One region of the Burkholderia sp. PvR073 genome, then DNA from elsewhere that is predicted to be linked to it. Evidence: riboswitches for the same ligand, from Rfam matches in the RefSeq annotation. Region 1 holds a riboswitch; the other holds the start of a gene.

The links. A riboswitch is a leader RNA that binds a small molecule or an ion and turns the genes downstream of it on or off. The one in region 1 is predicted to bind cobalamin.
Region 2: linked by a shared signal. The riboswitch ahead of ACVK00_RS31195 (CbtB domain-containing protein) and the one ahead of cobA (uroporphyrinogen-III C-methyltransferase) in region 1 are both predicted to bind cobalamin.

What each region holds. Positions count from the first base shown of each region.
Region 1 covers NZ_JBSRXO010000013.1:119,333-125,434, forward strand. The annotation lists gene ACVK00_RS29525 (M20 aminoacylase family protein) at 1-1,106, shown strand, start outside; gene ACVK00_RS29530 (cobyrinate a,c-diamide synthase) at 1,137-2,462, opposite strand; gene cobO (cob(I)yrinic acid a,c-diamide adenosyltransferase) at 2,466-3,068, opposite strand; gene ACVK00_RS29540 (cobalamin biosynthesis protein) at 3,103-3,480, opposite strand; gene cobA (uroporphyrinogen-III C-methyltransferase) at 3,477-4,226, opposite strand; cobalamin riboswitch at 4,397-4,633, opposite strand; gene ACVK00_RS29550 (EAL domain-containing protein) at 4,929-6,102, shown strand, end outside.
Region 2 covers NZ_JBSRXO010000016.1:915-16,434, forward strand. The annotation lists gene ACVK00_RS31185 (inorganic phosphate transporter) at 1-914, opposite strand, end outside; gene ACVK00_RS31190 (histidine phosphatase family protein) at 1,054-1,647, opposite strand; cobalamin riboswitch at 1,691-1,832, shown strand; gene ACVK00_RS31195 (CbtB domain-containing protein) at 1,867-2,076, shown strand; gene ACVK00_RS31200 (CbtA family protein) at 2,090-2,812, shown strand; gene ACVK00_RS31205 (LysR family transcriptional regulator) at 2,835-3,743, opposite strand; gene metE (5-methyltetrahydropteroyltriglutamate--homocysteine S-methyltransferase) at 3,872-6,166, shown strand; gene ACVK00_RS31215 (carbon-nitrogen hydrolase family protein) at 6,243-7,040, opposite strand; gene ACVK00_RS31220 (purine-cytosine permease family protein) at 7,037-8,536, opposite strand; gene ACVK00_RS31225 (MFS transporter) at 8,669-9,985, opposite strand; gene speB (agmatinase) at 10,040-10,996, opposite strand; gene ACVK00_RS31235 (LysR family transcriptional regulator) at 11,133-12,044, shown strand; gene ACVK00_RS31240 (Lrp/AsnC family transcriptional regulator) at 12,170-12,634, opposite strand; gene ACVK00_RS31245 (LysE family translocator) at 12,769-13,392, shown strand; gene ACVK00_RS31250 (S53 family peptidase) at 13,650-15,239, shown strand; gene ACVK00_RS31255 (S10 family peptidase) at 15,313-15,520, shown strand, end outside.

The sequences.
Region 1 (6,102 bases):
GCATTCACGCCCACCCCGAACTGGGCTTCGAGGAATTCGCGACGAGCGACCTCGTTGCCGAGCAGTTGCAGGCATGGGGCTATACGGTGTACCGCGGGCTCGGCGGCACGGGCGTGGTCGCGCAGCTGAAGGTCGGCAACGGCACGCAGCGCCTCGGCCTGCGCGCCGACATGGACGCGCTGCCGATCCACGAGTCGACCGGCCTGCCATACCAGAGCACGATCCCCGGCAAGATGCATGCGTGCGGCCACGACGGCCACACGGCGATGCTGCTCGCGGCCGCGAAGCACCTGGCGCGCGAGCGGCGCTTTTCCGGCACGCTGAACCTGATTTTCCAGCCGGCCGAGGAAGGGCTTGGCGGCGCGAAGAAAATGCTCGACGACGGACTGTTCGAGCAGTTCCCGTGCGACGCGATCTTCGCGATGCACAACATGCCGGGCTTCCCGACGGGCAAGTTCGGCTTCCTGCCGGGGCCGTTCATGGCGTCGTCGGATACCGTGATCGTCGACGTGCAGGGGCGCGGCGGCCACGGCGCGGTGCCGCACAAGGCGATCGATTCGGTCGTCGTGTGCGCGCAGATCGTCATCGCGCTGCAGACGATCGTGTCGCGCAACGTGTCGCCGCTCGACATGGCGATCGTCACGGTCGGTGCGATCCACGCGGGCGACGCGCCGAACGTGATCCCCGATCGCGCACAGATGCGCCTGTCCGTGCGCGCGCTGAAGCCCGAGGTGCGCGACCTGCTCGAGACGCGCATCAAGGAAGTCATTCATGCGCAGGCGGCTGTGTTCGGCGCGACCGCGACGATCGACTACCAGCGCCGCTACCCGGTGCTCGTCAACGATGCGCAGATGACCACGTTCGCACGCGGCGTCGCGCGCGAATGGGTGGGCGAAGCGAATCTGATCGACGAGATGGTGCCGCTCACCGGCAGCGAGGATTTCGCGTTCCTGCTCGAGAAGCGGCCGGGCTGCTACCTGATCATCGGCAACGGTGACGGCGAGGGCGGCTGCATGGTGCACAACCCCGGCTACGACTTCAACGACGCGGTACTGCCGACCGGCGCGTCGTACTGGGTCAAGCTGGCCGAGACGTTTCTGGTGTGACGGTGAATGCGGGGGTGGGGCCGTCTCGGTTCAATCGCGGCTCGTGCCGAACCAGAACCCATCCCCGCTGAACAACGCCACCGCCGCATCCGGATTCGACGGCCAGTACATGTGCATGTACGTCGCGACGATCGAGCCCGTGCGATACACGGCTTCGCCGCTGCCGGGTTCCCCGTCGGGCCGGGCGGCGGCCGCCACCGGCGCCAGCGGCGTGTCGAGCCGCGAATAATGAAACGTATGACCGCGCATCGGCCCGCTGCGCGTGTCCAGCTGCTGCATGCCGAGCGCCGCGAACCGGCGCTGCATCGTCGCATGGCCTGACAGCAGCCCGAGCATCGATGTCGTCGCGCCTTCCACGTCGGTCAGCGACTCGCACAGATACACCATTCCCCCGCATTCGGCGACGATCGGCCGGCCGGCCGCCGCGTGTGCGCGAATCGTCCGCGCGGCCACGGCATTCGCCGCGAGCGTCGCTGCATGCAGTTCCGGATAGCCGCCCGGCAGGAACAGCGCGTCGCACGCGTCGGGCACGGGTTCGTCGGCAAGCGGCGAAAATAACCGCAACTGCGCACCGAGCGCATCGAGCAGCGCGAGATTGGCCGGATAGATGAACGAGAACGCCGCGTCGCGCGCGATCGCGATTCGCTTGCCGGCGAGCGCGCGCGGCAGCGGGGCGCGGGCCGCCGGTTCCGCGAACGAGACGGCAGGCGGCAATTCGGCGAGCGCCGTCTGCGCGAGCACGTCGGCCGCACGGTCGAGCCGCGCGTCGAGATCGCCGATGTCGGCCGGCTGGTGCAGGCCGAGATGCCGTTCCGGCAGCGCGATGCCCGCATCGGCCGGCACGTGCCCGAGCCAGCGCAAGTCGTCCGGCAGCGCCTGCCGCAACAGCTCCGCGTGTCGCGGCGACCCGACGCGGTTCGCGAGCACGCCGTGGAACGGCACCTCCGGCCGGAACCGCGCGAGCCCGAACGCAATCGCCGCGAACGTCTGCGCCATCGCCTTCGCGGATATCACCGCGACGACCGGCACGCCGAACGCGGCCGCGAGATCGGCGCTGCTCGGCGTGCCGTCGAACAGCCCCATCACACCTTCGATCAGGATCAGGTCCGCGTCGCGCGCGGCATCGGCGAGCAGCGCGCGGCAGCCGGCTTCACCGACCATCCCGAGGTCGAGCACGTGCACGGGCGCGCCGCTCGCGCGTTCGAGCAGCATCGGATCGAGAAAATCCGGCCCGGTCTTGAACACGCGCACGCGCCGGCCGAGCCGGCGGTGCAGCCGCGCGAGGCCGGCCGTCACCGACGTCTTGCCCTGGCCGGACGCGGGCGCGCTGACGAACAGCGCGGGGCAGGCCGGCATCGCTCAGAACTCCACGCCGGGCTGTGCCTTCACGCCTTGTTCCTTGTACGGATGCTTGACGAGCCGCATTTCCGTGACGAGGTCGGCCGCATCGATCAGTGCATCGGGCGCATGCCGGCCCGTGACGACGACGTGCACCGAATCCGGCCGCGCGACGAGCGTCGCGAGCACTTCGTCGAGCGGCAGGTATTCGTACTTCAGCACGGTGTTCAGCTCGTCGAGGATCACCATCCGGTACTCGCCGCTTTCGATCATCCGGCGCGCCTCGTCCCAGCCCTTGCGCGCGGTTGCGACGTCGGCGTCGCGGTTCTGCGTATTCCACGTATAGCCGTCGCCCATCGTCACGAAGTCGCATTGCGCGACCGCGCCGAGGAAGTCGCGCTCGGACGTGTGCAGCGCGCCCTTGATGAACTGCACGACGCCGAGCCGCATGCCATGGCCGAGCACGCGCACGGCCATGCCGAAGGCGGCCGTGCTCTTGCCCTTGCCGTTGCCGGTGTTGACGATCAGCAGGCCCTTTTCCTGGGTGGCGGCAGCCTGCTTCTTTTCATGGCCGGCGCGGCGGCGTTCGGCCATCCGCTGATGGGATTCGGCATCGGTCTTCATCGGGAATCGTCCTGTCGAAAGCGAAACAAAGGGTTCAGAGCGGGCCGGCGAGCGCGACCGTCACGCCGTCCCGGCTGGATTTGGGGCCGAGCAGCCGGCCATGCGGCGCCGCGAGTTGCGCGCATGGCTCGGCCACGCCCGCGACGCCGAAACGCGCCAGCGCGGCAGCCGACGGGCCGCTCAATGCCGGTGCGGGGCAATGCGCGAGCTGTGCCGCGTCGAACGCGACGAGCGGCCAGCCGCGCCGCGCGCACAGCGTGCGCAGCGACCGGGCACGCGCCTTGTCGGCGAGCGTCGCGACGACGGCTGGCTCGGCGCCCGGGTGGCTTGCCAGCGCCGCGCGGATCGCGGCATCGAGTTGCGCGGCCGTCACGCCCGCGCGGAAACCGACGCCGAGCGCGACGCGCATCATGCGCGTCCGCCAAGCGCCGCGCGCACCGCGGGATCGTCGGCGAGCGCCGCGACGCGGCCGATCACGACGATCGCGGGCGAACCGATACCGGTCGCGCCCACGCGCTCGACGATCGTGTCGAGCGTCGCGAGCACGTGCCGCTGTCCGTCACGCGTCGCGTTCTCGATCACCGCGCACGGCGTGTCGCCGGCCACGCCGCCATCACGCAGCGCGGCCGCGATCGCGTCGAGCCGGCGAATACCCATGTAGATCACGATCGTCATCCGCGTCGCGGCCAGCGCGCGCCAGTCGGGTTCGTCCGCGCCCGCGCCGTGGCCCGTGACGAAGATCACGCCCTGCGCGTCGCCGCGATGCGTGACCGGAATGCCGAGCGCGGCCGGGGCGGCGATACCGGCCGTGATGCCGTTCACGATCTCGACCGGGAACCCGGCCGCGCCGAGCGCGAGCAATTCCTCGCCGCCGCGGCCGAACACGAACGGATCGCCGCCCTTGAGCCGCGCGACGCTGCGGCCCGCGCGCAGATGCGCGAGCATCGCGGCGACGATCGTTTCCTGCGGCGTCGACGCATGGCCGCCGCGCTTGCCGACGTGCTCGATCAGTGCGTCGGGGCGCGCGTGGCGCAGCACGTCGGGGTTCACGAGATCGTCGACGAGCAGCACGTCGGCCGCGGCGATCGCGCGCACGGCCTTCAGCGTGAGCAGATCGGCGTCGCCGGGGCCGGCGCCGACGAGCCATGCGCGGCTCATCGGGCGCGGCACGGCGCGCACCGTGTCGTGGCAGTGGAAAGGGGACAGCGAGCGGCACATCGGCGGCCGGCGGACAGGCAATGCATGACGGATCGAGCGAAGCCCGCGCGAGCGCGGGCGGAAAGCGCACCCCATCCGTCCCCCGCGGATCGGGCGTTCGGCGAGCAGCGGGCTCGCCCCTTGCGTCGGCCGGTATCCGGGCTGGCCGCTTGCCAGGCCGCAGCCTTCCCGCCCGCTGAAGGGCAGTGGCATCGCGGGCAGCCTGGGCGCGTGCGGGGAACCGCGACGCGCGGGCGGCGTACCGTTGCGGGGACAGCACAGGCCGGGCGGACTTCCGCCTCCTGTTTCCCGTTTAACTGCGTGCGCCGGAGGAGCGCGCGCGAGCACCGAACGCGGCGCATACGATAGCACAGCGTGTATCGGGCGCGGGGCCGGCGAATCGCGCCCGCATCCGTTCGCGACCCGATCCGGGGGCGATGCATTGCGCAGTCGTAAATTGGTGTGCAATTATCTGGCCAGAGTCACAAGCAAGGCTCAGTTTCGGGCTGCCGGTCGCACGAGCCTGACGAAATCCATACCAAAATCGGCTCGCTCTGCCGGACCTGCAGGGCGATGGCCACTACATCGCGAAGTGCCGCGCCTATGGCGAACGTACGCAGATGGACAACCTCCAGCGGGGCCGGCCATGCGCTCGCGATCGGCATGCTGGTCGTTTCGGCCGGATTGGCGCTGGGAGCCTGGCCGCATGTCACGAAGGCCGTGCTGGCGCAATCGGTTGCCGGGCTGGGGACGCAAGTCGTGCAGCAGATCGACGTTGTGTTCGATTCGGCGGCCACGACGCTTGCCGACTTGGACGCATCGCCGTACGCGGACTGCTCGCCGCAGGATCTGCGCCTGTTGCGATCGGCTTCCGTCCGGTCGAAGTACGTCAAGGACGTCGGACGCCTGTCGGGCGCCGATCTGCTCTGCATGACGATGCTCGGCGTGCTGCCGAGGCCCTTTTCCCCGAAGCAGCAGCCATTCCGGCTGACCGACGCGATGTCGGCCTTCTGGACCGTTCCGTTGTTGTCGAGCCCTGGGACGCTGGGGCTCGTGGTCACGGGAAGGAGGACGAACCTGCTGATGGATCTGGACGCCTTCAGGGTACTGCCGCCGCCGTCAGATCTGCACTACGTGATCGGGCTCAGGGGCCGCCCGGCCGCGCTCGTCATCGGACTCGCCAAGGGCGGCGTCCCGGAGTACGTCGATGCCGGCCTGGTGCCGGGGTTTCGGGACGGCAAATCATTCTGCTCGGCCCGGGTGCCGCTGTGCACCATCGTCGTCGCGACGCCGCGAGCGCTGGCGAGCGCCAGTCGGCGCGCTGCCTGGCTGCTGGGGATCGCCGGCGGCGCGGCGGGCTGCTGTCTGGGGCTCGGGGCGCTGATGCTGCACCGACGCTGGGCCGCGCTTCCGGCGCAGATACGGCGAGCGCTGGCAAACGGACAATTTGTCATGCGCTATCAGCCGATCGTCGCGCCCGGCGCGTCATCGCGGATCGTCTCCGCCGAAGCGCTGATCCGCTGGATCGACGGGCCAGCCGCCCCGGACGTGTTCATTGCCGAGGCGGAACGCGCCGGAATGATCGTCGACGTCACGGCCTTCGTCGTGCGCACGGTCCTGCGGGAGATGCGCGTGCTGTTCGACGGCGAGCCGGACTTTCGCGTAACCATCAACGTCAGCGCTCCCGAGTTGCTGGACGGCAGCCTGATGGCGACGCTGGACAGTTGCTGGCCAGCCGGATTGTCGCGCGAGCATGTCGGTTTCGAACTGACTGAGCGGTCGACCGTGGAACTGCCGGAGATTCTGCCGGCGCTTCGGCAATTGCGCGACCTCGGGC
Region 2 (15,520 bases), on a different contig from region 1:
GCGGCAGCCTGGTTCGCGACGGCGACGAAGGTCTGCGATTCCGCCGTCGTGACCGCCTTGTTCAGCGCATACGCAGTCGGCATCGTGCCGATCAGGATCAGCATGATGAGGCCCATCCCTTTCTGCCCGTCGTTCGACCCGTGCGCGAACGACACGCCGGTACACGTGAGAATCAGCAGGCAGCGGATCCAGAACGGAGGGGGCTGATCCTTCGGCGGCTCCTTGTACAGTTCCGGAATTCGCACGACGGCCTTCAGCACGAGCAGCAGCAGCGACGCACACAGGAAGCCCACGATCGGCGACAACAGCAGCGACTTGCCGACCCCGAGCGCCTGGCCCCAGTCGACGCCGCTCGTGCCCGACGGCCCATGCATCAGCTGGTTCATCAGCCCAACGCCGATGATCGATCCGATCAGCGTATGCGAGCTCGACGACGGCAACCCGAAGTACCAGGTCGCCAGGTTCCAGACGATCGCGGCGATCAGCAGCGCGAACACCATCGCGAAACCCGACCCGCTGCCGACCTGCAGGATCAGCTCGACCGGCAGCAGCTGCAGGATGCCGAAGGCGACGGCCCCGCTGGAAACCATCACGCCGAGGAAGTTCCACATGCCGGACCAGATCACCGCGACGTTCGGCGTCAGCGAGTGGGTGTAGATCACGGTCGCGACCGCATTCGCGGTGTCGTGGAAGCCGTTGACGAATTCGAAGCCGAGCGCGATCACCAGCGCGGCGCCGAGCATCAGGTACGGGAACAGCGACCCTTCGCGCACGGGCGACAGATCGGCTATCAGATGGGTGGCAATATAGACGGCGCCGATCACGAGCACCAGCAGAAAGACGGCATAGCCGACCTGTCGGGTACGTTCGGTTGAGCCGGAAGGGTTCGCGGCGGACGAAGCAGGTTGATTCATGGCGGCATCTCGTAGGTAACCGCAGCCGATCCTAGCTTTCGCTACCAGTCAGTTTGATGACAGTCGGGAGGACGAACCATTGTCTTACAGACATGTAAGAAAATGGCGTCGTCATTCTCCATATAGTGAGCAGGCGGGCTTACGCATCGGCATCGGCATCGCGTCGAACGTCGTCCGTGATCGACGTCCAGCCCTCTCCCGACGCGGCGAATACCGTGCACGACAGCGGCGCGACGTCGATGCGGGTCGCCGCCTTCGCGTCCATCCGGCGCACGTGCGCGATGGCCGCACGAACGATCGCCGCATGCGTGATCGCGACGATATCGCGACGACGTGGCAGTGCGTTCAACCATGCGCCGACGCGGCGCGCGACGTCTTCGAACGATTCACCGCCGTGCGGCGACGCGGCCGGATCGTCGATCCAGGCGCCAAGTTCGTCCGGCAGGTCGCGCGCGAGGTCGTGCAGCCGCTTGCCGTGCCAGTGGCCGTAGTCGACATCGCGCAGCGAATCGTCGATGCCCGCGCGCAGTCCGAGCGCGTCGGCGGTCTGCTGCGCACAACGTGCGGGGCTGCACAGCACGATCGCGCCGGGTGCGCCGGCGAACCGCCCGCGCAGCGCGGCAGCCTCGGCGAGCCCGGGTGCATCGAGCGGATCGTCGGCGGGAAACGCGCCGGCGCGCATCGCGCGGGTCGGCGCATGCGCGATCAGGCGCAGCAAGGCAGGTTGGGTCATGTCGATGGCCGGAGGGTTCGGAACGGCCGCGCCCGTGGTGCGCGGGCCTTCAACACGCGAACGTTCGCGCGTACAATTCGCCCGATACGAAGGGCGGAAGCCGGTGCAAGCCCGGCGCGGTCGCGCCACTGTAACCGCGGATCTTCAATCCCGGAAGCCAGACCTGCCTTCGTATTCCATCCAACTTTTGTCGGGGCGCGATTCCCCTGAGGTGCATCCATGAGCGAAGCAGTGCTGAAGCCGGTCGTCGTGCCGGCGCCCATTCCCGTCCGCGAACTGTTGCCGTGGGCCATCTTCGTCGGCCTGATCCTGTTACTCGCGCTCTATTTCGTCGGTGCGGAACAGGGGGCGACGTCGCTCGTGCCGGGCATGTACGTGCACGAGTTCGTCCACGACGGCCGCCATCTGCTCGGCTTTCCCTGCCACTGACGCGGAGTACACGATGGTCGGAAAGCTGCTCATGCGCGGGATGCTCGCAGGCATCGCCGCAGGCCTCCTCACGTTCGGTTTCGCCAGAATCGTCGGCGAACCGCAAGTCGATCAGGCAATCTCCTTCGAAGAAAAAACCGAAGCGGCCAACGGCGAAGCGCCGGAGCCCGAACTGGTCAGCCGCCACACGCAGGCCGGCGTCGGCCTGCTGACGGGCGTCGTGACCTACGGCGCGGCATTCGGCGGGCTGTTCTCGCTGGTCTTCGCGTTTGCATACGGGCGAGGCAGCCGCCTCCCGGCGCGGCCGCTCGCGGCATGGCTCGCGGCGGCGGCGTTCGTCGCGCTCGTGATCGTGCCGAACATCAAGTACCCGGCCAATCCGCCGGCGGTCGGCGACCACGACACGATCGGCTATCGCACGGGCCTGTTCTTCCTGATGATCGCGATCTCGATCGCGACGATGGTGTTCTCGGTCAGCGTGCGTCGTCATCTGCTGGCGAAGCTCGGCCCGTGGAACGCATCGATCGTCGGGGGCCTCACGTTCGTCGCGATCATCGCGGCCGTGCAGATCGGGCTGCCGTCGATCGATGAAGTGCCGGCCGAATTCCCGGCCGCGGTGCTGTGGAAGTTCCGCGTCGCCGCGATCGGCATGCAGGCGATCATGTGGACGACGATCGGCCTGCTGTTCGGCGCATGGGTCGAACGCGGCGAACGCACCGGCATGCGCGCCGCCTGACGCGCATGGCATCGGGGCGCGCCTAGCGCAGCATGCGCGGCGCGCTCCACGTCGATTCGCGCGCCAGCGCGACGAATGCGGCCAGATAGTCGATCGACGCATCCGCCTCGCGGATGCCGAGGAAGATCTGTTTCGCGATGCCCTTTGTCCCGAGCTTGACCGGCACGACCGGCATCCGGTCCGCGTATTCGTCGGCAAGCCATCTCGGCAGCGCGGCCACGCCGCGCCCGCTCGCCACCATCTGCAGCATGATGTCGGTCGTCTCGATCGACTTGTGGCGCCGCGGCACGATGCCGGCCGGCGTCAGGAACTGGTTGTAGATGTCGAGCCGGTCGGTCTCGACCGGGTAGGTGATCAGCACCTCGTCGGTCAGCTGTTCGGGCGTCACGTAGTCGGCGTTCGCGAATCGGTGCGCATCCGCGACCACCAGCACCTGCTCGTAATCGAACACGGGATCGAAGCGCAGCCCCGGCTTGTTCAGCGGGTCGGGCGTCACGAGCACGTCGATGTCATGGCCGAACAGCGCGCCGATGCCGCCGAACTGGAAGCGCTGCTTCACGTCCACGTCGACGTCCGGCCAGCGCGACAGGTACGGCGACACGACCTTCAGCAGCCACTGGTAGCACGGATGGCATTCCATCCCGATGCGCAGCGTGCCGCGCTCGCCCTTTGCATACTGCTTCATCCGCTCCTCGGCGAGCTCGAACTGCGGCAGCAGCCGGTTCGCCAGCTTCAGCAGATATTGCCCGCCCTGCGTCAGCCGCAGGCCGCGGCCCTCCCGATCCCAGATCGGCGTGCCGAGCTGCTGCTCGATCTTCCGGACGGTATGGCTGAGCGCCGATTGCGTGAGGTGCAGCGCATTGGCGGCTGCAGTCAACGAGCCTTGGCGCTCGACTTCACGGATCACGACGAGATGGAATCGTTCCAGCATGGATATCGCTCACTCCGCAAACACATGAAAGAATTTAATGGATGAATGAAATAATGCCATTTTATTTCATGAGATGAAATCCCTATGATGGCTGCCGGATCTTCAATTTCTCTCTGGACGGCAGCTTCATGGTTACGACACACAATCTCGGTTTTCCGCGCGTCGGCGCGAAGCGCGAACTCAAGTTCGGTCTCGAACGCTACTGGAAGGGCGAATCGTCGCGCGACGAGCTGAAGGCACTCGGCGCCGAGCTGCGCGAGCGTCACTGGAACGACCAGCGCGACCTCGATCTCGCGCCGATCGGCGATTTCTCGTTCTACGACCAGGTGCTCGACATGAGCTTTACGCTCGGCAACCTGCCGAAGCGCGTGCAGGGCTTCCACGGCGACGTGCTCGACAACTATTTCCGCGTCGCGCGCGGCCGTTCGGCGCAAGCGGTGGACGAGCATGCAGCGTGCTGCGGCGGCGTTTCCGCCGGCGAAATGACGAAGTGGTTCGACACGAATTACCATTACATCGTCCCGGAATTCCACGCGGACACGAACTTTTCGCTCGATCCGTCGTGCCTGCTTCAGCAACTGACCGAAGCTCGGGCGCTGGGCGTCGCCACGAAGCCGGTGATCCTCGGCCCCGTCACGTACCTGTGGCTCGGCAAGGCGAAGGACGATTCGGATCGCCTCGCGCTGCTGCCGAAGCTGCTGCCAGTGTATGGCGCGCTGCTCGACACGCTGACCGCGCAGGGCGTCGAATGGGTGCAGATCGACGAACCGATCCTCGTCACCGAGCTCGACGCCGAATGGCGTCAGGCATTCCGCACCGCGTATGCGGCGCTGGAAACGCGCCGTATCAAGCTGCTGCTCGCCACGTACTTCGGCCCGCTTCGGGACAACCTGACGCTCGCGGCGTCGCTGCCGGTCGACGGCCTGCATGTCGACGCGATCAACGCCCGCGACGAAGTCGACGCGCTCGTGCGCGAACTGCCGGCCGACCGCGTGCTGTCGGTGGGCGCGATCAACGGCCGCAATATCTGGAAGACGGACCTGAGCGCGACGCTCGACTGGCTCGAGCCGCTCGCGAAGCAACTGGGCGATCGCCTGTGGGTCGCGCCGTCGTGCTCGCTGCTGCACGTGCCGGTCGATCTCGCGAGCGAAGAGAAGCTCGACACGGAGATCCGTTCGTGGCTCGCGTTCGCGCTGCAGAAGCTCGACGAACTGAAAGTGCTCGCGACGGCGCTGAATGAAGGCCGCGACAAGGTGGCCGACGCGCTTGCCGCCAACGCCGCCGCGATCGACTCACGCCGCCGTTCGCCGCGCGTGAACAATCCGGCGGTGAAGGCCGCGATCGCGCGCATCGACGCGCAGCTCGGCAACCGCGCGAGCCCCTATACGCAGCGCGCGCCGAAGCAGTCGGCACGCCTGAACCTGCCGGCCTTCCCGACGACGACGATCGGCTCGTTCCCGCAGACCGCCGAAATTCGCCAGGCGCGCAGCCAGTTCAAGTCCGGCGCGCTGGATGAAGCCGGCTACCGCGCGGCGATGCAGGCCGAGATCGAGCGCAGCGTGCGCGAACAGGAATCGCTCGAACTCGACGTGCTCGTGCATGGCGAAGCCGAGCGCAACGACATGGTCGAATACTTCGGCGAGCAGCTCGACGGCTACGCATTCAGCCAGTTCGGCTGGGTGCAGTCGTACGGTTCGCGCTGCGTGAAGCCGCCGATCCTGTTCGGCGACATCAGCCGTCCGAAGGCGATGACGGTCGAATGGATCACGTACGCGCAGTCGCTGACGAACAAGCCGATGAAGGGCATGCTGACCGGTCCGGTGACGATCCTGAACTGGTCGTTCGTGCGCGACGACCAGCCGCGCTCGGTGTCGTGCTATCAGCTCGCGCTCGCGATCCGCGACGAAGTGCTCGATCTCGAGAAGGCCGGCGTGCGCGTGATCCAGATCGACGAGGCCGCGCTGCGGGAGGGGCTGCCGCTGCGCCGCGCGCAATGGGGCGAGTACCTGAAGTGGGCGGTCGAATCGTTCCGCATCACCGCGAACGGCGTGCAGGACGACACGCAGATCCACACGCACATGTGCTATTCGGAGTTCAACGACATCATCGCGTCGATCGCCGACATGGACGCGGACGTGATCACGATCGAGACGTCGCGCTCGGACATGGAACTGCTCGACGCATTCGACAACTTCAGGTATCCGAACGAGATCGGGCCGGGCGTGTACGACATCCATTCACCGAACATCCCGACGCAGGATCACATCGTCGGCCTGATGAAGAAGGCGGCCGAGCGGATTCCGGCGGAACGCCTGTGGGTGAACCCGGACTGCGGGCTGAAGACGCGCCAGTGGGCGGAAGTGATTCCGGCGCTGACGAACATGGTCGCCGCCGCGAAGACGCTGCGCAATCGCGCGCCGTGACGCGGGAGCGCGGACGGCGCTGTCGCCACGATGCCGGATCGTCGCGGGTCATCCCCCAACCGCCGGGCCGTTCGCGTCAATTGCGCCGCGTCGCCGCGCTGAGCGGCACCGCGGCGAGGTCGACGTAGCGGAACGCCGCGCGTGCATCGCGAATCGCCGCGGGATCGAGCGTGACGTCGACGATCGCTTCCCGATCGCCGGGCGCGACCGCGATGCACGTGCCGTCGGGGGCTGCGACGAGACTCGTGCCGCTGAACGTGTAGCGGTCGCCGGCGCCGACCCGGTTCGCCATCGCGACGTAGAGCTGGTTTTCCAGCGCGCGCACCGGGATCATCCGGCGATGCACGTCGCCGTACGGGTTCATCATGCCGTCGAGTATCACGATCAGTTCGGCCCCGGCATGCGCGAGCGCGCGCGCCGTTTCCGGAAACTCGAGATCGAAGCAGATCAGCAGGCCGACCTGCATCCCATGCCACGTGCAGACCGGAAACGCGTCGCCGGCCTCGAACACGCCGAGGTCGGATTCGTACAGATGGGTCTTCCGGTAGCGCAACAGCACGTCACCGTTCGCATCGATCAGCAGCGCTGTGTTGAAGAAGCGCGAGCCGTCGCGTTCCGGGAAGCCGAACGCGACGGCGACCGCCGCATCGCGTGCGGCATCGCGTACCGCGATGACGGACGGCCCGTCGAGCGGCTCGGCCAGCCGAGCGACGTCGTCGGGCGTCGGAAAGCCGCTGGCGTAAGTTTCGGAGAACACGACGAGGTCGGTTGCGCCGCGCGCGGCGGCGATGATCGCGAGCGCTTTTGCGAGATTGCCGGTAACGTCGCCGTCGCGCAGTGCCGACTGGACGATGCGAATGCGCGGACCGTTCATCGTGCGTCTCCCTGCGCCGCCGTGGCGGCCGGCGCGTCGGGCGCGGGTGTTTGGGCGATCACGCGCCGCTCGTGGTCGAGGTCGAGCGAGCGCGACAGCAGCCCGTAGACGCCGCCCGCGACCACCAGCCCGACGAGCCACGCGAGATCGACGCCGCCGAGCATCCGCGCGAACGGGCCGACGAACACCTCGCGGTTCGCTTCGGCGTCGAACACATAGAAGAACGGCACCATCGCCGCGAAGCCGATCAGGTACGACAGGATGCCGCGCAGTTGCCACGCACCGTACAGGCCGCGCGGCGTGAAGAAGTGCGCGATCGCGTAGCGGCCGCGGCGCACGAAGAAATAGTCGACGAGGTTCACCGCGGTCCACGGCACGAGGAAGTAGAGCATCAGCGTGAGGAACGTCTGCAGCAGCGCGATGCCGTTGCCACGGATCGCGAACACGCAGCCGAGCACAAATGCGCTGATCGCAACGATCGACACGACGCGCGCGCGCCGGGTCGGCCTGATCGGCACGAGCGAATCGACGCCGGTGAGCACGGTCAGCATCGCGCTGTACGCATTGAGCGCGATGATCGGCAGGAAGCCGGCGATCGACACGATCGCGATCAGCTTGCCGAGGCCGGGTGCGAGCGACGTGCCGACGTCGTTCATCGCGACCAGCGCATCGGCCGCGTGCAGCGTCTGCGCGAGCCATGCGCCGAGCCCGATCATCCACGCGCCCGACAGCGACGCGCCGGCGAAGATCACCGCGATCAACTTCGCGCGGCTCGTGTGTTTCGGCAGGTAGCGCGAATAATCGGACACGTAGGGCGCATACGAGATGTTGTAGCTCGCGGCGATCGCGAACTGCGTCGCGAACGCGATCCAGTTGAAGCCCGGCGCGGCGGCGGTGCCCGCCTGCGCGGGCGCCGCGTGGCCGAAGGCGACCGCGAGCGTGACGAGTGCATAGAGCGGCAGCGTCGCGACCAGCGCCCACTTGAAGGTGCGGTGCATCAGGTCGTGGCCGTAGATCGCGAGCAGCGCGCCGATCGACACGGCCGCGACGGCGACGAATCCGCCGTCGATCCCGAACACGTTATGCACGCCGTCGACAATCAGCGACACGTTCACGACGTTGAAGCCGACGAACACGAACAACGTCGCGAGCAGCGCGACGATCACGCCGCGATAGCCGAACTGCGCGCGCGACTGGATCATCTGCGGCAGGCCCATCTCCGGGCCCTGCGAACCGTGGAACGCCATGAAGAGCGTGCCGAACATGATGCCGAGCGCGCCGGCGAGCGTGGTCCAGCCGGCCGACAGCCCCATGCCGGGCCCGACGAAGCCGATCGAGATCGTGAAGAAATGGAAGTTGCCGAGGAACCAGAACGGGCCCTGGCTCGCGAGTTTCGCGTGGCGTTCGGTTTCGGGGATGTAGTCGATCGAGCGATGCTCGATCTCGAGACCGGCCGGTTCGGCGCGGTCGAGCGCGAGGGTGTCGGGGCGGTTCATGACGGCAGTGTCTCCTGGCGCACGGCCGCGAGGCCGGGGCGTGCGCAAGCCTGCCGCGACAGCGTCGCAGCAGGCCCTGAATGATTGTGTAGGGGGGAGGACGGCCCGGGAGGCCGCCCGTCGGGTGGTGCGTCAGGCGGTGCGAGCGCCGCGCGGCAGCGCTTCACGCGGCGCGCCCGCATCGTCGATGCTGACGCGGCGCGAGATCAGCCACACGCACAGCGACGACAGCACGGCGGCACTCGTGTACTGGATCGCGAGCGGCCACCATTGCGGCGCGACGTTCTGCGCGATCAGCGTGGCGACGAGCGGCGTCAGGCCGCCGGCGATCGCGCCGCACACCTGGTACGCGATCGAGATCGCCGTGTAGCGGATGCGCGCGATGAAGATGCCGCTGACGAAACCGGCGACCACCGAGTAGTAGCCCGATTCCGCGAGCGTCGCGAGGCCGACGCCGACCGTGATCGACAGCGGCGTGCCCATGTGCACGAGCGGCAGCATCACGAACGGCACGATCGCGGCCCAGGCGCCGGTGATCAGCAGCACGCGCGTCGTGCCGAAGCGCTGCGCGAGGAACGCGGCGGCGAGCTGCACGACGAACTGCAGCACGGCGACGAGGGTCATGCAATGCAGCACCATCGACCGGTCGAGCGACAGGAACTGCGTCGCGTAGCTGATCATGAAGATGTTGCTGAAATACACGCCGGCGATCCCGTACACGTTCGCGCCGATCGCGAGCAGCAGCAGCGGCCAGTACTTGAGCGCTTCGCGCACCGGGTTTTGCGCGGTGTTGCCGCTCTTCCTGACTTCCTCGAACTCGGGCGACTCCGACACGCTCGCGCGGATCACGAAGCCGACCACCAGCAGCACGGAACTCGCGAGGAACGGCACGCGCCAGCCCCAGCTCATCATGTCGTCCCTGGACAGCGTGCTGATCGCGCCGAACGCGAGCATCGACAGGATCAGGCCGCTCGCGCTGCCGAGCTGCGCGAACGACGCGAAGAACGTGCGCTTGCCTTCGGGCGCATGCTCGCCGGCGAGCAGCACCGCGCCGCCCCATTCGCCGCCGACCGCGATGCCTTGCAGCACGCGCATCAGCACGAGCAGGATCGGTGCGATCACGCCGGCCTGGGCGTGGGTCGGCAGCAGGCCGATCGCGACCGTCGACACGGCCATCAGCATCAGCGTCGCGAGCAGCGAACGCTTGCGGCCGAAGCGGTCGCCGAGATAGCCGAACATCACGCCGCCGAGCGGCCGCGCGAAGAAGCCGACCGCGAACGAGCCGAACGACGCGAGCAGGCTGACGAAGCGATTTTCACCGGGAAAGAACAGCGGCCCGAACACGATGGCGGCGGCGGTCGCGTAGCTGTAGAAGTCGTACCACTCGATCGTGGTGCCGACGAACGACGCGAGCGCCGCCCGCTTCGGTTGTTTGACGGAAGTCCCCATCTGTTTTTGTGCTCCTCTGGAATCCTCTGATTTGGAATCGGTCGCGCGGCCGGATCAGTCGCGGTATGCGACGCCGGGCAGCACGCACAGCAGCTCGTACGCGAGGTTCGCGCCGAGCAGCGCCGTGGTGCCGAACGGGTCGTACGGCGGCGCGACTTCGACGAGATCGCAGCCGACGATGTTCAGCCCCTTCGCGCCACGGATGATCTCGAGCGCCTGCGGCACCGTGAGGCCGGCGATTTCCGGCGTGCCGGTGCCGGGCGCGTAGGCCGGATCGATGCCGTCGATGTCGAAGCTGATGTAGACGGGCGTGTCGCCGACGCGCGCGCGCACTTCGTCCATCAGCGGCGCGAGCGACTTGTTCCAGCATTCCTCGGCCTGGACGACGCGGAAGCCCTGCTCGCGGCACCAGTCGAAATCCTCCGCGGCGTAGCCGGTGCCGCGCAGGCCGATCTGAGTGACCTTGTCGCCATGCAGCAGGCCTTCCTCGACCGCGCGGCGGAACGGCGTGCCGTGCGCGATCTTTTCGCCCATCATCGTATCGTTCACGTCGGCGTGCGCATCGACGTGGATCAATGCAACCTTGCCGTGCTTGCGGTGGATCGCGCGCAGGATCGGCAGCGCGATCGTATGGTCGCCGCCGAGCGTGATCGGCTTGCAGTCGTGCTCGAGGATCGCGTCGTATGCGGCCTCGATGCGCGCGATGGAGTCGTGCAGGTTGTACGGGTTGATCGCGACGTCGCCGATGTCGGCGATCTGCAGCGAATCGAACGGCGCGGCGCGCGTGGCCATGTTGTACGGGCGCAGCAGCACGGATTCGGTGCGGATCTGGCGCGGGCCGAAGCGTGCCCCGGTGCGGTTGGAGGTGCCGAGATCGAACGGGACGCCGACGAAGCATGCGTCGAGGCCCGCGGCGCTCGCCACGTGCGGCAGGCGCATCATCGTCGCGATGCCGCCGCAGCGCGGCATTTCATTGCCGCCGAGCGGCTGGAAATGGGTGTGGTCGTTCATGGTGTCTCTTCCGATGTGGGGTTGCCGTATCATGCGACGCGGTCTGGCGCATAGTCTTACGCGTCCGACCGCAAAGAAGAATGCGAAGATATCGACGTAAACATCGATTTTCATCGATGTATGGAAGGGGAATAGCGTGCTGGGGAATCTGTCGACCCTCGATCTGCGGTTGATCCGCGTGTTTCTCGCGGTCACGGACGCGGGCGGCGTGTCGGCCGCGCAGGTGATGCTGAACGTCGGCCAGTCGACGATCAGCGCGCAGCTGTCGTCGCTCGAGACACGGCTCGGCTACCGGCTCTGCGAACGCGGCCGCAGCGGCTTCCGGCTCACGCCGAAGGGCGAGCGGTTCCACGCGATGAGTCGCAAGCTGCTCGCGGCGCTCGACGAATTCGGGATGGCGGCGCGGCACATGGACCGCCAACTGGTCGGCACGCTGAACATCGGCCTGATCGGCCATACGCCGATCAGCCAGAACGCGCGGATCGCCGAGGCGATCGCCGCGTTCCGCGCGCGCGACCAGGCCGTGCGCTTCTCGATCTCGGTGCGCGCGCCGGGCGATCTCGAGGAGAAGCTGCTGAGCGACGAGATCCAGATTGCCGTCGGCTATTTCTGGCATCGCGTGCCGTCGCTGCATTACACGCCGCTGTTCATTGAGCGGCAGATCGCGTATTGCGGGCGCGGCCATCCGCTGTTCGACGTCGCTGGCGCGCTGACGCCGGCCGACGTCGCGGGATTCGAGTGGGCGTGGCGCTCGTATCCGTTGCCGGAGGCGCAGATGTCGACGACGCCCGACCGCGTGACCGCGACCGCCGACAACATGGAGGCCGTCGCGCTGCTGATCCTGTCGGGCCATCACCTCGGCTACCTGCCGCAGCACTTCGCGGCGCCGTACGTCGCGCAGGGGCTGCTCGCGCCGCTCAATCCGGAGGAGTTGCGCTACGACGTCACGTTCCACATGGTCGTCGCGCGCGACGGGCGCGGCAATCCGCTCGTGGAGGCGTTTCTCGAGGATCTCGAACACGCGCACCAGGCGCCCGACGCCGTGTGAGGGCCAGCGGCGTCAAACAGGTGAACAAGTGTTACGCAGCGGGCGGCCAACCGCCCACATCGATGCGCGTCGATGTGACGGGGCGCGTGCGGTAACGTGCCGCTTCCCGCCGTTGGCCCGCCGCATCACGGCACCGGCAACCCCGCGTCGTGCTTCACCTCCCGCAGCGACAGCGCGGATTCGATCGACGTCACGCCGGGCAGCATCCGCAGCGAATCGCGAATGAACGTGCCGTAGTCGTCGAGATCGCGCGCGACCACCTGCAGCAGGTAATCAGCCGTGCCCGCGACGTTGTGGCACGCGAGGATCCGCTCGATGGCGAGCACTTCCCGTTCGAACCGGTCGGCGACCTTGCGGTCGTGCGTCGCGAACCGCACGAGCACGAACGCGACGACGCCGTAGCCGAGCGCCTGGCGCGACAGCTGCGCGCGGTAGCGCTCGATGTAGCCGTCGTTTTCGAGACGTTTCAGCCGCCGTGCGCACGGCGTCTCGGACAGGCCGACGGAATCGGCGAGGCGCGCGATCGGCAGGCGGCCGTCGCGCTGCACCGCGGCGAGAATCGCGCGATCGGTTTTGTCGAGTTCGATCATGTTGGCGGAATCCGTGTTGTAGTTTCAGGATTGTGGCGGATTCCGCTATGGATCGCCAATTCTCGGACACAGAAGGCCAATAATCCCTCCACCTTCAGCGGCAACATATCGTCATTGAAGGACGGGGGCAGACCATGATTTCCACGCATTTGCTGTTGATTTATCTCGCCGCGCTGGCGGCCATCTACGCGGTGCCGGGCCCCGACATGGCGCTCGTGCTGCAGACCAGCATCGGTCGCGGCGTGCGACCGGGCATGGCGGCGGCGGCCGGCCTGTCGTTGTCGCGCACCGCGCACGTGACGCTGTCCGCCTGCGGCGTCGCGGCGTTGATTCGCAGCGCGCCGTGGCTGTATGAAGCGATCCGCTACGGTGGCGCGCTGTATCTCGCGTATGTCGCGATCCAGGTGTTCCGCTCGCCGGTGTTCGCGCTCGGTGACGGCGACGCGGCCGCCGCGGGCGAGCTGCGTCAGTCGTTCTTCAAGGGGCTGCTGACGAACCTGCTGAACCCGAAGGCGCTGCTGTTCTGCTCGGTGCTGCTGCCGCAATTCGTGCGGCCCGAGGCCGGGCCCGTCGTGTGGCAGATGTTCGAACTTGGCGCGATGCTCGTCGCGGCCGGCGTGTGTTTCGACCTCGCATGCGTGTTCGGCGCGTCGCGCATTGCGGCGTGGATGCGCGCGCATCCGCTCGCGCAGACGGTGCAGCGCTGGACCTTCTCGGCGGCGCTGATTGGCTTCGCGCTGCGCCTGTCGATGGACTGAGCCGCACCATCGCACTGCACCGCATCGCGCGGTGCAGTGCACCAACGAACGCGGGGCCGCGCGCAATGCCGGCCTTCGCGCGCCGGCCCCGACAACGACAGGGCACGCGCGCAAATCATCTGACTGTTCTAAACTTCCTTTGACTTCGCGCTGCCGCGAACCGACGACCGGACGGAACCGTCTGCCGCCGGCCCTGTCCGATTTCCTGGCTGTTCCGTGCAACGCCCGTGCAACGCGATACCAAGGAGGGTCAGAACATGGCAAGGCATCTTCAAGCCGACCGTGAACCCCGCATCGTCGCCGAGTCCAAGTGTCTCGGTCAGTGCGATCCGGCAGAACGCATCCACGTCACGATCATGTTGCGGCGGCAGGAAGAAGGGCAACTCGACGCATTGGTCAATCAGCTCGCCGCTGGCGACACCGACGCAAAACCGCTGTCGCGCGACGCCTTCGCGCAGCGTTTCTCCGCCAATCCCGACGACATTCGCAAGACCGAGGACTTCGCGCACCGTCACCAGCTGACGGTCGATCGCGTCGATCCGGTGGAAAGCGTCGTCGTGCTGTCCGGCACGATCCAGCAGTTCGAGGCGGCATTCAGCGTGAAGCTCGAGCGTTTCGAGCATCGCTCGATCGGCCAGTACCGCGGCCGCTCGGGCCCGATCGCGCTGCCGGACGAGCTCGGCGATGTCGTCACGGCCGTGCTCGGCCTCGACAGCCGGCCGCAGGCGCGGCCGCACTTCCGGCTGCGGCCGCCGTTCAAGCCCGCGCGCGGCGCCACCGCCGTCACGTTCACGCCGCCCCAGCTCGCGTCGCTGTACGGCTTTCCGGCCGGCGATGGCGCCGGGCAATGCATCGCGATCGTCGAACTCGGCGGCGGTTATCGCGCGACCGATATCCAGCAGTATTTCCGCGGGCTCGGGATCGACAAGCCGCCGACGCTCGTCGACGTGAACGTCGGCACCGGCCGCAACACGCCGACCGGCGACGCGAACGGCCCGGACGGCGAAGTCGCGCTCGACATCGAGATCGCCGGTGCGATCGCGCCGGCCGCGAAGATCGCGGTCTACTTCGCGCCGAACAGCGACGCGGGCTTCATTCAGGCCGTCAACGCGGCGGTCACAGACAAGACCAACCGGCCGTCCGTGATCTCGATCAGCTGGGGCGGCCCGGAAGCGATCTGGCAGGCGCAGTCGGCCCATGCGTTCAACCGCGTGCTGCAGGCCGCCGCCGCGCAGGGGATCACGGTGTGCGCGGCGTCGGGCGACAGCGGCTCGGGCGACGGGCTGCAGGACGGCGCCGATCACGTCGACTTCCCGGCGTCGAGCCCGTACGTGCTCGGCTGCGGCGGCACGCAGCTCGATGCGCTGCCGGGGCAGGGCATTCGCAGCGAGATCACGTGGAACGACGAGACGGCCGGTGGCGGCGCGGGTGGCGGCGGCGTCAGCACGATGTTCGACGTGCCGGCCTGGCAGAAGGGGCTGACCGTCACGCTCGCCGACGGCAGCAGCAGGCCGCTCGCGAAGCGCGGCGTGCCGGACGTCGCCGGCGATGCGTCGCCGCAAACGGGCTACGAAGTGTCGATCGCGGGAACGCCCGCGGTGATGGGCGGCACGAGCGCGGTCGCGCCGTTGTGGGCCGCGCTGATCGCCCGGATCAACGCGGCGGCCGGCGCATCGGCCGGCTGGATCAATCCCGCGCTGTACAAGAATCCGGGCACGCTGCGCGACATCACGAAGGGCTCGAACGGCACGTATGCGGCCGCGTCCGGCTGGGACGCGTGCACGGGCCTCGGCAGCCCCGACGGCGCGAAACTCGCGGCGATCCTCGCGCGCAAGCCATCGCGCTGACACGCCGGCACAGGCCTTTCCATGTGACGCGGGTTCCCTGCCCGCGTCTTTTTTCACCTCCAGGAGCAGCACGATGGGCATCGATTCCGCATCTTCCGGCGGCGTGTATCCGCTGCATCACGGCGACCACAATTCGCATAGCGTGCCGCCGACCATCAATCCCGTCGCGCTGAGCCACGGCCGCGACCAGCCGTTCTTCGATCCGGTCGCGTACGGCAACGGTCCCGACGACTCGGTGACCGACACGACCGAAGCGGCTGCGATCACGCACCACACGATCC